2 regions of the Cupriavidus sp. WS genome follow, and region 2 is predicted to be linked to the other one. Evidence: predicted binding sites of a transcription regulator. Region 2 holds the regulator's gene; the other holds the start of a gene.
The links. Region 2 encodes HrcA, which represses chaperone genes, less so after heat shock. Its sites were predicted from a motif close to TTAGCACTCNNNNNNNNNGAGTGCTAA; they were not measured.

Region 1: the regulator HrcA is predicted to act here: its motif matches at 1,966-1,992, upstream of rpoH (RNA polymerase sigma factor RpoH).

What each region holds. Positions count from the first base shown of each region.
Region 1 covers NZ_AQPL01000129.1:593-7,835, reverse strand. Annotated here, with positions in the region: gene ybiB (DNA-binding protein YbiB) at 1-845, shown strand, start outside; gene K206_RS0111915 (pirin family protein) at 842-1,720, opposite strand; gene rpoH (RNA polymerase sigma factor RpoH) at 2,074-3,003, shown strand; gene K206_RS0111905 (SCO family protein) at 3,116-3,745, opposite strand; gene K206_RS0111900 (heme o synthase) at 3,892-4,827, opposite strand; gene K206_RS0111895 (heme A synthase) at 4,824-5,927, opposite strand; gene K206_RS0111890 (hypothetical protein) at 5,979-6,635, opposite strand; gene K206_RS38070 (SURF1 family protein) at 6,697-7,243, opposite strand, start outside.
Region 2 covers NZ_AQPL01000052.1:412-7,654, forward strand. Annotated here, with positions in the region: partial or broken gene recN (DNA repair protein RecN) at 1-1,286, opposite strand, end outside; gene K206_RS0105495 (NAD kinase) at 1,342-2,259, opposite strand; gene hrcA (heat-inducible transcriptional repressor HrcA) at 2,364-3,401, shown strand; gene hemH (ferrochelatase) at 3,514-4,629, shown strand; gene K206_RS0105510 (RNA-binding S4 domain-containing protein) at 4,659-5,054, shown strand; gene K206_RS43605 (hypothetical protein) at 5,096-5,251, opposite strand; gene grpE (nucleotide exchange factor GrpE) at 5,525-6,082, shown strand; gene K206_RS0105525 (thioredoxin family protein) at 6,178-6,603, shown strand; gene K206_RS0105530 (phospholipase A) at 6,616-7,243, opposite strand, start outside.

The DNA of each region.
Region 1 (7,243 bases), on a different contig from region 2:
AGCTGGGCGCCGTGCTGATGGCCTACCGCATCAAGGGCGAGGCGCCGCACGAGCTGGCCGGCATGCTGGAGGCCGCGCACGCGCACTGCCTGCCGCTGGCCGCGCCGCCCGACCGCGTGGTGGTCTCCATCCCCAGCTACAACGGCGCGCGCAAGCAGCCCAACCTGGTGCCGCTGCTGGCGCTGCTGCTGGCGCGCGAAGGCGTGCCGGTGCTGGTGCACGGCAGCCGCGAATTCAGCGGGCGCGTGACCAGCATCGCGCTGTTCGGGGCGCTCGGCATCGCGCCGTGCGCGACGGTGGCCGAAGCCGAGTCCCGCCTGCGCGAGAAGGACAACCCGCTGGCGGTGCTGCCGGTCGACGTGCTGTCGCCGGCGCTGTCGCGGCTGCTCGACCGGCGCATGCAGATCGGCCTGCGCAATTCCTCGCACACGGTGGCGAAGATGCTGCAGCCCGTCGGCGCGCATACGCCGGCCGAGGCGCTGCGCCTGTACAGCTACACCCATCCGGAATACCGCGAGACCCTGACCGACTACTTCTCGCACGAGCCGGCCAACGTGCTGCTGGCGCGCGGCACCGAGGGCGAGGTGGTGGCCGACGCGCGCCGCGCCGGCCGCATCGACTGGCTGCACGACGGCCACCAGCGCACGCTGGTCGACCCCACCGCGGGCTCGATTGGCGAGGTGCCGGAGCTGCCGCCCGGCAACGACGCCGCGCAGACCGCGGCCTGGATCCGCGCCGTGCTGGACGGCAAGGTGCCGGTGCCGGCACCGATCGCCACCCAGGTCGAGGCCATCCGCGGCTGCGTGCAGCAGGGCACGCGCGTGGCCTGGACCAGCCCGGTCTAGCGCTTGCGCGGCGGCAGCGGGATGCGGTCGTCCTCGCCCGGCACGCGCGGGAACTGGTCGTTCTCCCAGCGCTGCGACGCGGCTTCGATGGCCTCCTTGCTGCTGGCGACGAAATTCCAGAAGATGAAGCGGTGCCCGTCGGTCGGGTCGCCGCCGAGCAGCATCACGCGCGAAGGCGCCTCGGCGTTCAGCGTGACGGTCTGGCCGGGCACCAGCACCGCCATGTGACGCTCCGGCAGCACCTCGCCGTCGAGCGCGACCACGCCGTCGACCGGATAGACGCCGCGCTCGGCATGCTCGGGCGGGATCTCCAGGCTAGCGCCCGCCTCCAGCTCGATCGCCACGTACAGCGTGCGGCTGAAGACCTTCACCGGCGCCTCGGCGCCGAACGCATCGCCCGCGATCACGGTCATGCGCACGCCCGGGCGCTCGAGCTTGGGCAGCGTCGCGGCCGGATGGTGGAAGAACGACGGCGCGGTGGTTTCGTGTTCCAGCGGCAGCGCCACCCAGGTCTGGATGCCGTGCAGGCTCGGCCCGGCCTCGCGGGCCGCCGCGGGCGAGCGCTCCGAGTGCGCGATGCCGCTGCCGGCGGTCATCCAGTTGACGTCGCCGGGCCGGATCACCTGCTTGCTGCCCAGGCTGTCGTGGTGGAGGATTTCGCCGTCGAACAGGTAGGTCACGGTGGCCAGGCCGATATGCGGATGCGGGCGCACATCCAGCCCCTGGCCGCGCGGCAGGGCCGTGGGCCCCATGTGGTCGAAGAAGATGAACGGGCCCACCGTCTGGGCCGCGGCGGCGGGCAGCACGCGGCTGACGGTGAAGCCGTCGCCGAGGTCGCGTGTGTGCGGCTTGAGCAAGTGTTCGATGACAGACATGGATCTCCCCGGTTGGGCCGAAGCTGAGGGCCGGCCAAATGAGAGGAGTGTAGCTGCTGGCGGAACACAGCATCTCATCCGGCGACAGAACCAGACGGGGCGCGCCCCCTCTAATCTTTGTCCGATAAGGCAGCGAACGCTGTCTGATAGTGATTACGCCACATGACGGAAGCCGGCCCCGATAAAAGACTATGTGATTCACGGCATCAATTAGCTGGAACTATCAACCCCATGGGGACTCCAACTTAGCAGTCCCCCGGCTTGAGTGCTAATATGTGTTGCAATGCAGTGCGCGGACCCTTGTGGCGAGCGCCGCGGGCAACCCACCCGCCGGATGCGAAAGGAGCAATCGAGTGAACGCGGTCCTATCTGCCGACCAGACCCAAACCAGCAGCCGCCTGCCTACGGCGCCTCAGGGCGCCGGGGCGTTCGCGCTGACGTTTCCCGGTAATCTGGGAAACCTGGACAGCTATATCCAGGCTGTCCATCGTATCCCCATGCTGACGCCCGAGGAGGAGCAGCGGCTTGCGCGCGACCTGCGCGAGCACGACTCCGTCGACGCGGCGCGCCGCCTGGTGCTGTCGCACCTGCGCCTGGTGGTGTCCATCGCCCGCCAGTACCTTGGCTACGGCCTGCCCCACGCCGACCTGATCCAGGAAGGCAACATCGGCCTGATGAAGGCGGTGAAGCGCTTCGACCCGGACCAGGGCGTGCGCCTGGTGTCGTATGCCATGCACTGGATCAAGGCCGAGATCCACGAGTACGTGCTGAAGAACTGGCGCATGGTCAAGGTGGCCACCACCAAGGCCCAGCGCAAGCTGTTCTTCAACCTGCGCAGCCACAAGCAGGGCGCCCACACCTTCACGCCGGAACAGATCGACGCGGTGGCGCGCGAGCTGAACGTCAAGCCGGAAGAAGTGATGGAGATGGAGACCCGCCTGTCGGGCGGCGACCTGGCGCTGGAAGGCCAGATCGACGACGGCGAGGAGGAATTCGCCCCCATCGCCTACCTGGCCGACAACCACAACGAGCCGACCCGCGTGATCGAGGCCCAGCGCCACGACCGCCTGCAGGTGCAGGGCCTGGAAGAAGCGCTGGGCAAGCTCGACGAGCGCAGCCGCCGTATCATCGAGGCGCGCTGGCTGCACGTCAACGACGACGGCTCGGGCGGCTCGACGCTGCACGAGCTGGCTGACGAGTTCGGCGTGTCGGCCGAGCGCATCCGCCAGATCGAAACGGCGGCGATGAAGAAGATGAAGGGCGCGCTGCAAGCGTTTGCCTGAAGCGTTTGCCTGACCGCGCGCGGCGGTGAAAGCCGCGCCGCGCAACGAAAAAGGGCCGGTCCTCACGACCGGCCCTTTTTTCGTCCGCGCGCCGCCGGCGGCGGCACGCGGATCAGGACAGCAGCTGCTTGAGGTCGTGCACGATCGGCTCCGGCCCCTGGCCGTGGCGGATGAACAGGCGCAGCTTGCCGCTCGGGTCGAACACGTAGCTGCCGGCCGAGTGGTCCATCGTGTAGTTGTTCGGCGAGGTGCCGGGCACCTTGGCGTAATACACCTTGAAGTCCTTGGCCACCTTCTGCAGCGCGGCGTCGTCGGCCGCGCGCATGCCCAGGAAGCGCGGGTCGAAGGCCGGCACGTATTGCGCCAGCAGCTCCTGCGTGTCGCGCTCGGGGTCGACCGTGACGAACAGCACCTGCACCTTGTCGGCATCGGGGCCGAGCTGCTCCATGACCGCCTTGAGCTCGGCCATCGTGGTCGGGCAGACGTCCGGGCAATGCGTGTAGCCGAAGAACATCACCACCGCCTTGCCCTTGAAGTCGGCCAGCGTGCGGACCTTGCCGGTGTGGTCGGTGAGGCTGAAGTCCTTGCCGAATTCGCTGCCGCCGGTGATGTCGACGTTCTTGAAGGACGCGCGCTGCTGGCCACACGCGGCGAGCAGCAGCGAACACAGCGCCAGCAGGCAGAAACGACGAAGCAGCAGCGCGAAGCTGGAGGAAGAACCGGGGAAGGGGCGGGTAGGCATTCGGGTCGCGTGATGGATGGGGCGGCGCGGGGCGGCCGCTTCACATTGGCCGCCTCGCATTGGCATATGGGCGCAGTATCGCCGATCGCGCCGCCGCTGCGCCCGGTCCGCGACAAGATGCCGCAAGACCGGCGCCGGCGCGCCGTTCAGGACTGCGGCAGGAACTTGAAATAGTGGTCGATCAGCAGCGCCGCGAACAGCAGCGACAGGTACAGGATCGAGAAGCGGAACATGCGCTGCGCCAGCGCATCCGAGTAGTTGCGGTACAGCTTCCAGGCATAGGCCAGGAAACCGCCGCCGAGCACCAGCGCGGACGCCAGGTAGATATAACCGCACATGCCGTACACGAACGGCAGCAGCGTGGCCGCGATCATGATCAGCGTGTACAGCAGGATGTGCAGCAGGGTGAAGCGCTCGCCGTGGGTGATCGGCAGCATCGGCAGGCCCGACTTGGCGTAGTCGGCGCGGCGGTACAGCGCCAGCGCCCAGAAATGCGGCGGGGTCCAGGTGAAGATGATGAGCACCAGGAACCACGCTTCGGCCGGCACGGTGCCCGACACCGCCGCCCAGCCCAGCGCCGGCGGCATGGCGCCGGACAGGCCGCCGATCACGATGTTCTGCGGCGTGGCCGGCTTGAGCAGGATGGTGTACACCACCGCGTAGCCGACGAAGGTCGCCACCGTCAGCCACATGGTCAGGTCGTTGGCGAACACGTGCAGCAGCCACATCCCCGCCCCGCCCAGCACCGCGGAGAACACCAGCGTCTGCGCGGTGGTGATCTCGCCGGTGGCCGAGGGGCGCCACGCGGTGCGGCGCATCAGCGCGTCGATCTTCTGCTCCACCAGGCAGTTGATGGCGAACGCCGCGCCCGCCAGCAGCCAGATGCCCGCCGCGCCGCCGATCAGCACCGGCCACGGCACCATGCCCGGCGAAGCCAGGAACATGCCGATGATGGCGCAGAAGACGGCCAGTTGCGTGACGCGGGGCTTGGTGAGGGCGGCGTACTGGCGGACCAGGTGACGGACCCGTCCGGCAGGATGAGGGTGGGTAGCAGTAACCACGGGGGGAATCTTCTCTTTCATGTGGCGCGCACGGCGGCCGGCACGTCAGTAGCGAGGTCAGCGGCGCGGGCCGCGAGCCCTATATTGTAGTTGAGGCGGACCAACAGCATCAGAAGCACCGCCGCGCCGCCGTTGTGGGCCACCGCGGCCACCAGCGGCCAGTCGAACACGATGTTGGACAGGCCGGTGGCCAGTTGCAGCGCGAGCACGCCCAGCAGCCAGCCCGCGTGGCGCGCCAGCCCGCCGAGGCGGCGCGCGCGCAGCCCGAACCACGCCAGGTAGCCCAGCACCACGAAGGCGAAGCCGCGGTGCACCCAGTGGATCGCCACCAGCGCCGAGTGCGGGATGTAGTCGCCGTCGGCGGTCATGCCGAGCTGGCGCCACAGCGTGAAACCGTGGCGGAAGTCCATCTCCGGCACCAGCTGGCCGTTGCACAGCGGGAAGTCGGTGCAGGCCAGCACCGCGTAGTTGGTGCTCACCCAGCCGCCCAGGAAGATCTGCAGCACCAGCAGCGCCAGCCCCAGCCGCGCCGGCCAGCGCAGCGCGCCGGCGGCCGGCGCCACGCCCAGCGGCGGGTCGTTGCGCGAGCCCAGCCAGATCAGCGACGCCAGCAAGGCCATGCCCAGCATCAGGTGCGTGACCACGATGACGGGCTGCAGCTTGAGCGTGACCGTGAACGCGCCGAACGCGCCCTGCACGCACACCAGCAGCAGCACGCCGGTGGCGAACCACGGCGACTGCCGCAGCTCGCGCCGCCTGACCCAGGCCAGCACCATCAGCGTGATGATCAGCACGCCCACCGCCATCGCGAAATAGCGGTGGATCATCTCGATCCAGGCCTTGGTGGCGGAAACCGGGCCGCTGGGCAACGCGGTCTCGGCCGCGCGGATCGGCTCGCTGGCCGCGTGCGGGTTGGAGTGGCCGTAGCAGCCCGGCCAGTCCGGGCAGCCCAGGCCGGAATCGGTCAGCCGCGTGAAGCTGCCGAACATGATCAGGTCCAGCGTCAGGAAGGCGGTGATCCACACCAGTTTGCGGTACTTGTTGCGGTCGCCCCTGACCAGCACGTAGCTCAGGGGAAACAGCGCGATCAGGACGCCGATGACGGCGAGTTGGAGCAGCATGCGCGTAGTCGTTGAGTCTGGCCGTAAGCCCGGGCTTCAGTCGATGTGGGTTCAGCCGATGTGGGAATACTTGAGCAGCTTCTTGAGGTCGGAGCTCATCTTCTGGGGGTCCGGGTCCTTCGGGAAGCGCATCATCAGGTTGCCGAGCGGGTCGACCAGGTAGAGCGTGTCCTCGATGCGCGCGCCCGCGTCGGGCGGCAGCCACTTCTGCAGCGCGTCGCGCGGCGCGCGCAGGAAGCGCACGCCGGCGTAGGGCTCGTTGTAGGCGGCGGACAGGCGCGCGTCGATGGGGCCGTCGTCGCTGACCAGCCATACCGGCACGATGCGCTCGCGGTCCTGGCCCTGGCCGGCGCGCAGCTGGCGGATGGTGAACAGCTTCCTGGCGCAGGCTTCGCCGCAGGCGGCGCCGTCGGCGCTGATCAGCAGCCACTTGCCCTTGAAGCTGTCCAGCGGCACCGGCTCGGCGCGCTCGTTGGCGACCTGCACGGCCGGCATCGGGCGCTGCGGCTCGATCAGCGCGCCGTAGTTGGTGGTGCCGCCGGCCGGCCTGAACACGTAGTAGGTCAGGTAGGAGGCAATCACCGGCGAAGCACACACCAGCAGCAGCAGCAGCATCTGGATGCGGCCGCGCCGGGTGCGGGCATCGATGCGCGGGTCCTGCGGTGCGGCGCGCGCGGCCTGGGCCGGCGCTGGGTCTCGTTGTGGCATCACGTTCGTTCGTCTCTTCTGTCTTTTCTGTCTCTCGGGCGTCCGGTCGCGGGTGCCGCGCTCATCTGACCGCGCGGCCCCGCGGTGGTTCGGGCCGCATCTCCGGCGGCATCTCCGACGGCGTCTCCGCCCGCGCCTCGGCCGCCATGCGCCGCGCGCGCCGCCAGCTCAGCGCCACCAGCAGCACCAGCGTCAGCGCGGCCATCCCGAACCACTGGAAGGCATAACCGTAATGGCGGTCGGCGCCGATGTCGGCCGGCGCCCAGTCGCGCGCCAGCCCGTCGCCATTGTCGCTGCGCTGCTCCAGCACGAACGGCTGCAAGGGCATGCCCAGCTCCCTGGCAAAGGCGGCGATGTCCACGTTCTGGCGGATCTTCTGGCCGGCTTCGGCATCCGCGCCGCGGCCGAGGCCGAAGACCCGGGGCACCGTTGCCAGCGCCGTGCCTTCCACGTCCACCTCGCCCGCGGGCGTGGCGAACGGCGCGATGCGGGTGCGGTCCTGCGCGTCGCGCGGCAGCCAGCCGCGCAGCACCAGCACCGCCGGCGCGACGCGGTCGTCCGCCACGCGCAGCGGCGTCAGCACCATGAAGCCGGCGCGGCTGTCGCTG
Region 2 (7,243 bases):
CCGGAGGCCACCTTGGCCAGCGGGCGGGCGCTCACGCCGGCATGCCCGGCGACCAGGAATTCGACTTGCTCGAGGCCGTGGCTCTGGCCTTCCTCGAGCGGGTGCAGCGCCACGGCGAAGCTGCCGCCGGCCATCGACAGGCCCTGCATGGCCTCGGTCACGCCGGCCGAGAGCTTCTCGGCGGCCACCTTGCGCGCCGCGCCGAGGTGCTGGGCGATGGTCAGGTAGGCGGCGCGCGCGGCGGCCTCGCGCGCCATCGCCTTGTTCAGGTCCTGGGCCGACTGCAGGTCGTCGAGCTGCTGGCGCCGTGCCAGCAGCTCGTCGGGCAGTTGCTCGGGCGGCAGCCGGTACTTGCGCGCGGTGGTGTGCAGCGCCTGCATGCGCGCCTCCACCACCTGCAGCCGCTCGGGGTCGAGGTCGAGCCGGTCGACGTAGCGGTTGAGCGAGTGCGCGGCTTCCTCGACCTGCACCTGGGCCGGGTCGAGCGCGGCCAGCACGTCGCCCAGGGCCGGGTCGACGTCGGCGAGCTGGCGCAGGCGCTGCACCACGCCGTTGAGCGTGGACAGCACCGAGCCGTCGGCCTCGGAGAGCGCCTCGAGCGCGGCGCGGCTGCCTTCGATCAGGCCGGCGGCGTGCGACAGGCGGTTGTATTCGGCCTGGATGTCTTCCCATTCGCCGGGCTGTGGCGCGAGCTTTTCCAGCTCGCCGACCTGCCATTCGAGGCGCTCGCGCTCGAGCGCCATCTCGCGCGAGCGGTGCTCCACGGTCTCGCGCTGGCGCACGCAGGCGCGCCACGAGCGCCAGGCTTCGGCCACGGCGCCGGCCTGCGCGGTGAGGCCGGCGTGGGCGTCGAGCAGCAGGCGCTGGGCGTCGGGGCGCAGCAGCAGCTGGTGGGCGTGCTGGCCGTGGATGTCGACCAGGCGGTCGCCGATCTCGCGCAACTGGCCGAGCGTGGCGGCGGCGCCGTTGATGAAGGCCTTGCTGCGCCCGCCGGCGTCGACCGTGCGGCGCAGCAGCACCGTGCCTTCGTCGCCGGTGAGGTCGTGCTCGGCCAGCCAGGCGTCGAGCCCGGGCGGCGTGGCGAAGGTGGCGCTGATGCCGGCGCGGGCGGCGCCTTCGCGCACCACGCCGGCGTCGGCGCGCTCGCCCAGCACCAGGGCCAGCGCGTCGATCAGGATCGACTTGCCGGCGCCGGTCTCGCCGGTGAAGACGGTGAAGCCCGGGGAGAAGTCGAGGTCGAGGCTATCGACGATGACGAAATCGCGGATGGACAGGCTGCGCAGCATCGTGGGCGACGGGTCAGGGTCTGGGTTGGATCGTTCCGGGTCGTTCGGGGCCGCATCAGAGCCGGTTGTCTTCGCTCGGGTACTCGTGCCAGTGCAGCTTCTTGCGCAGCGTGGCGTAATAGTTGTAGCCGAGCGGGTGCAGCAGGTGGACGGTCTTGGCCGAGCGGCGCACCACGATGCGGTCGCCGGGCAGCAGCGAGGTCAGCGACTGCATGTCGAAGTTGACGCTGGCGTCGCGCGCGGTGGCCACCTCGATCGATACCTCGGCGTCGTGCGGCAGCACGATCGGGCGGTTCGACAGCGCGTGCGGGGCGATCGGCACCAGCACCAGGCCGGACAGCGTGGGATGCAGGATCGGGCCGCCGGCCGACAGCGCGTAGGCCGTGGAGCCGGTCGGCGTGGACACGATCAGGCCGTCCGAGCGCTGGTTGTACATGAAGTAACCGTCCACCGAGACCGCCAGCTCGACCATGCCGGAGATGCCGGAGCGGTTGACCACCACGTCGTTGAAGGCCAGCGCGGAGAAGATCACGCCGTCGTCGCGCACCACCTGCGACTCCAGCAGCATGCGGGTCTCGGATTCGTAGCGCCCGGCCAGCATGTCGGGCAGCACCGACTGCACGTTCTCGAGCGGGATGTCGGTCATGAAGCCGAGCCGGCCGTGGTTGACGCCGATCAGCGGCACCGGGAAGCCGGCGAGCTGGCGCGCCAGCCCCAGCAGGGTGCCGTCGCCGCCCAGCACCACGGCGACGTCGGCATGCTTGCCGATCTCGCCGGGCGGCAGGGAAGGGTAGTCGGTCAGCCCGGTGGCCAGCGCGGTCTCGCGTTCGAACACGACGTCCTGGCCGTTCTTCAGGATGCAGGCGGCCAGTTCTTCCAGCGGGCCTTCGATGCCGGCGGTGGCGTACCTGCCGATCAGGGCGACGGTGCGGAAGGGGGCGCGCGCGGCGGCGGGCTTGGGGAGCGATGACATGCCCGGATTAGACCATACCGCCGTGACCATTGTCAGCACGCCGGCGCGCGCCGGTGCGCGCCAGCCGCCCGAACCGGGAAAACTTGCGTAAAATCGGGTGCATCATGGATGAACGTGCCAAAACGCTTCTCAAAACGCTGATCGAGCGCTATATCGCCGAGGGGCAGCCCGTCGGCTCGCGCACCCTGTCGAAATACTCGGGGCTCGACCTGTCGCCGGCCACCATCCGCAATGTGATGTCGGACCTGGAGGAGATGGGCTTCATCACCAGCCCGCACACCTCGGCCGGGCGCATCCCGACGCCGCGCGGCTACCGGCTGTTCGTCGACACCATGCTGACCGCCCAGCCGCTCGACAGCGCGCTCAACCTGGCCGAGCTGGCCGGCAAGATCCAGGGGCAGTTGCACGGCCAGCAGCTCGGGCCGCAGCGCATGATCACCTCGGCGGCGCACACCTTGTCCAACCTGTCGCATTTCGCCGGCGTGGTGATGACGCCGCGGCGCGCGCAGGCGTTCCGCCAGGTCGAATTCATGCGGCTGTCGGACAAGCGCATCCTGCTGATCATCGTCACGCCCGAAGGCGACGTGCAGAACCGCATCATCCAGACCGAGCTGCCGTACACGCCGTCGCAGCTGGTCGAGGCCGCCAACTTCATCAACTCGCACTATGCCGGCATGAGCTTCGACAACGTGCGCGACCACCTGCGCGGCGAACTGCGGGCGCTGCGCATGGACATGTCGCAGCTGATGCAGGCGGCGGTGGAGGCCGGCAGCAGCGCGATGGCCGAGGAAGAGGACAACCACGTCTTCATCTCCGGCGAGCGCAAGCTGCTCGAGGTGGAGGACCTGTCCTCCAGCATGGAAAAGCTGCGCCGCCTGTTCGACGTGTTCGAGCACAAGACCGGCCTGCTCAAGCTGCTCGACGTCTCCAGCCATGCGCAGGGCGTGCAGATCTTCATCGGCGGCGAGAGCAAGCTGGTGCCGCTCGAGGACATGGCGGTCATCACCGCGCCCTACGAGGTCGACGGCCAGATCGTCGGCACGCTGGGGGTGATCGGGCCGACCCGCATGGCCTACGAACGGGTGATCCCGATCGTCGACATCACGGCGCGGCTGCTGTCCAGCGCGCTGAGCCAGAATTAGTGCGGGCCCCGGCGGGTCTCACCGGCTGCCAGTGCCGTTGCGCCCGCCGGCCCGGCGCGACCCGGCGGCCGCGCGCGTTCGCCGCGGCCCGCCCCGCCACACCGGAAACACCATGACGACTACTCCCGAACCGGCCTATCAGCACGGCCAGGCGCCGCGCACGGCGGTCCTGCTGATCAATCTCGGCACCCCGGACGCGCCGACCCCGAAGGCCGTCGGCAGCTATCTCCGGCAGTTCCTGTCCGATCCGCGCGTGGTGGAGATCCCGCGCGCGGCCTGGCTGCCGATCCTGTACGGCTTCATCCTGCCGCTGCGCTCGCGCGCCTCGGCCATGAAATACGAGTCGGTGTGGCTGCGCGAGGCGCACATGACCGGCTCGCCGCTGCTGGTCCACACCGAGCGCCAGGCCCACGCGCTGCAACTGCTGCTCAACCAGCACGGCCACGAAGTGACGGTGGCGTGCGCGATGCGCTACGGCAATCCGTCGATCGGCTCGGTGCTCGAGGCGCTGCGGCGCCAGGGCACCGAGCGCGTCCTGCTGCTGCCGCTGTACCCGCAGTATTCGGGCAGCACCACGGCCACGGCGTTCGACGAGGCGTTCCGCGTGCTGGCGCAGTGGCGCAACCAGCCAGAGCTGCGGCTGGTCAAGCATTTTCACGACCATCCGTCCTATATCGCTGCCCTGCACCAGCAGGTGGGCGCATACTGGGCGCAGCACGGCACGCCCGATTTCGCGCGCGGCGACCGGCTGATCCTGTCGTTCCACGGGGTGCCGCGGCGCACGCTGGAACTGGGTGATCCCTACCATTGCGAATGCCTCAAGACCGGCCGCCTGCTGGGCGAGGCGCTGGGCCTGCAGCCGGGCCAGTACCAGGTCACGTTCCAGTCGCGCTTCGGGCGCGCGGAATGGCTGCAGCCGTACACGGCGCCGACGCTGCGGGAGCTGGGCAAGGTCGGCACGGGCCGCGTCGACGTGTTCTGCCCGGGTTTCCCGGCCGACTGCCTGGAGACGCTCGAGGAGATCGGCATGGAAGGGCGCTCCGAATTCCAGGTGGCCGGCGGCAAGGTTTTCCACTACATTCCCTGCCTCAACGACGCCGAGTCCTGGATCGCCGGGCTGGCGGAGATCGCCCTGCAGCACCTGCAGGGCTGGCCGCTGCGGCTGCCGCACCCGCACGAGCTGGAGGCGCGCCGCAGCCAGGCCCAGATGCGCGGCGCGGCGGCCTGAGGCGCGCTTCGTGGCAAGGAGATGACAGCATGAACGTATCTTTCGAGGCGGATGCCCGCCTGCGCATCGACAAATGGCTGTGGTGCGCGCGTTTCTTCAAGACCCGCTCGCTGGCGGCCGAGGCCGTGGAGCGCGGCAAGGTGCGGGTCAACGGCCAGCCGTGCAAGAATTCGCGCGAGGTCAGGCCCGGCGACACGGTCGTGCTCGAAGCGCACCAGCAGCGCTGGGAACTGGTGGTCAAGGGGATCGCGGGCGCGCGCGGCGCGGCGCCGGTGGCGCAGACGCTCTACGCGGAAACCGAGGCAAGCCAGGCGCGGCGGCGGGAGGAGGCGGAAAACCGGCGGGTCAACACGGAGCCGGCGTCGCGGCTGCAGGGCCGGCCGACCAAGCGCGACCGACGCCTGCTCGACGGCATCGGACAGTGAGGCGCGCGCCGGCGCATGCGGCGCCGCGGCTCACTGGCTGGTCAGCGAACGAAGGGAACGATGTAATGCTTGAAAACCGCCTTGCCACTGCCGTATTCGGTATCCCGCGGCGTGAAGGCGCCGGAGAGGCAGATGAAGACTGTCATCACCGATAATGCGGCGAGAAGGAAGACCGTCAGAACAGGCAGCTTATGCATGGCTAACCTTTCGAGAGTGGCCCGACTTGTGATGCATCTTCGACCCCGTTATTTTTGTCATTTTTGTACACTTTCATCTTAGAGGGTGCGTTGCAGCAAAGCAATATGGCCCCTATTTCGGTGCCCGCCTCTTTGTAACCATGTGTTTCACCGCACCGACACGGTGCGCTCTTGAAAAACCGGAAGCCTGTCACCAATTGCAGGCTACATTTGCCGATTTACCACCCGTGGCCGGCGCAGGCCGGCCGCGTCCTTGTATCAGAACGGATCGACATGGAAGAACAGAAGCAGACGCCATCCAACACGACGCCGCCCGCGGCCGCCGGCGAGGAGCTGAACAACGCGCCGGCCGCGCAGGCCGAGAACGCCGCCGCGGACGGCGTGGCCGCCCAGTTGGCCGCGCTCGAAGCCAAGGCCAAGGAAAACTATGACCTGTTCCTGCGCGCGACCGCCGAAGGCGAGAACATCCGCCGCCGCGCCCAGGAAGACGTCGCCAAGGCGCACAAGTTCGCCATCGAAAGCTTCGCCGACTACCTGCTGCCGGTGATGGACAGCCTGCAGGCCGCGCTGGCCGACGGCTCGGGCGACATCGCCAAGCTGCGCGAAGGCGTCGAGCTGACCGCGCGCCAGCTCACCAGCGCCTTCGAGAAGGGCAAGCTCGTCGAGCTGAACCCGGTCGGCGAGAAGTTCGACCCGCATCGCCACCAGGCCATCTCGATGGTGCCGGCGCCGCAGGAGCCCAATACCGTGGTGTCGGTGCTGCAGCGCGGCTACATGATCGCCGACCGCGTGCTGCGCCCGGCGCTGGTGACGGTGTCCGCGCCCAAGTAACCGCCGCAGTCCCTTTCGCTGTCCGCCCGTCCGGCTGGCACGAGCAACGCCCGGTGCCGCTCTGGCCCGGGCGTTTTCCATTGATGGAGAGACCGATGTCCACATCCCCCGATCAGGCCGCCGGCGCCGAGGCCCCGCACCAGGATCACCGCGCCTTCGAGGCGTTCGGCATGCGCGAAGTCAATGGCGACGACATCGACGCCGCCATCGCCGCGGCCGGCGACAAGCTGGTCTGCGTGTTCTTCTGGGGCGTGGACTGCTTCAACTGCGAGATGGCGAAGAAGGCCATGCTGGCCAATCCCGAGCCGGTACGCGCGCTCGACCTGCACTGGCTGCACGCCAACGTCTACGCGCACCCGGAGCTGGGCCGGCGCTTCGGCCTGCACGGCATCCCGGTGTTCATGTTCTTCCACAAGGGCAAGAAGCTGGGCCGCGCCACCGGCTGGCATGGCCACGGCCAGTTCGCCGCGGCGGTGGGCAACGCCCGCCTCAAGGCCGGCGGCAAGCCGCTGGCCGGCTGAGCGCCGGCGGCGCTAGCGCGACAGCGCGTAGCCGAGGCGGAACTGCCACGGCAGCTTGCGGTTGTAGTCCAGCAGGCTCTCGCCGTAGCCGATGAAATAACCGGCCATCAGGTAGCCCGCCGTGCCCGGAACCAGCCGCGCGAGCGGGTAGGTCACGGCCGCGTCCACGCTGCCGTAGTACTTCTGCGTGCCCTTGCGCAGGGTGGCGGCGAACTCCCACGAATCCGCCTTGCCGTAGGCCAGCTTGAGGTCCATGTAGCCCCGGTAGCTGGCGATGTTGGTGTTGTCGCTCTTCTCCACGTAGTAGTACAGCTTGGGCGACGCGCTCCAGTGCCAGTCGGTCAGGTCGCCCAGGTAGAGGGTCGGCCTGACGAACACGGTATTGATGCTGCGCGAGCGGTCGCCGTCGAGGCCGTTCGATTCATGCTCCAGGCCCGCCGCCACCGACAGCCGGCTGATGGCGCGGTTGTGCACGCCGGTATCCGACAGGTAATAGAACAGGCTCGGCCGGTAGTTAGTGTCGCGGAACGGGTGCGAGTCCGAGGCCAGGTCCCACAGCGAGAACTGCGTATAGCCGAAATACAGGTTGTCGAGCAGGCTGCGCGAGTTCGGGTTCTCGCCCTGGAACACGCGGAACTTG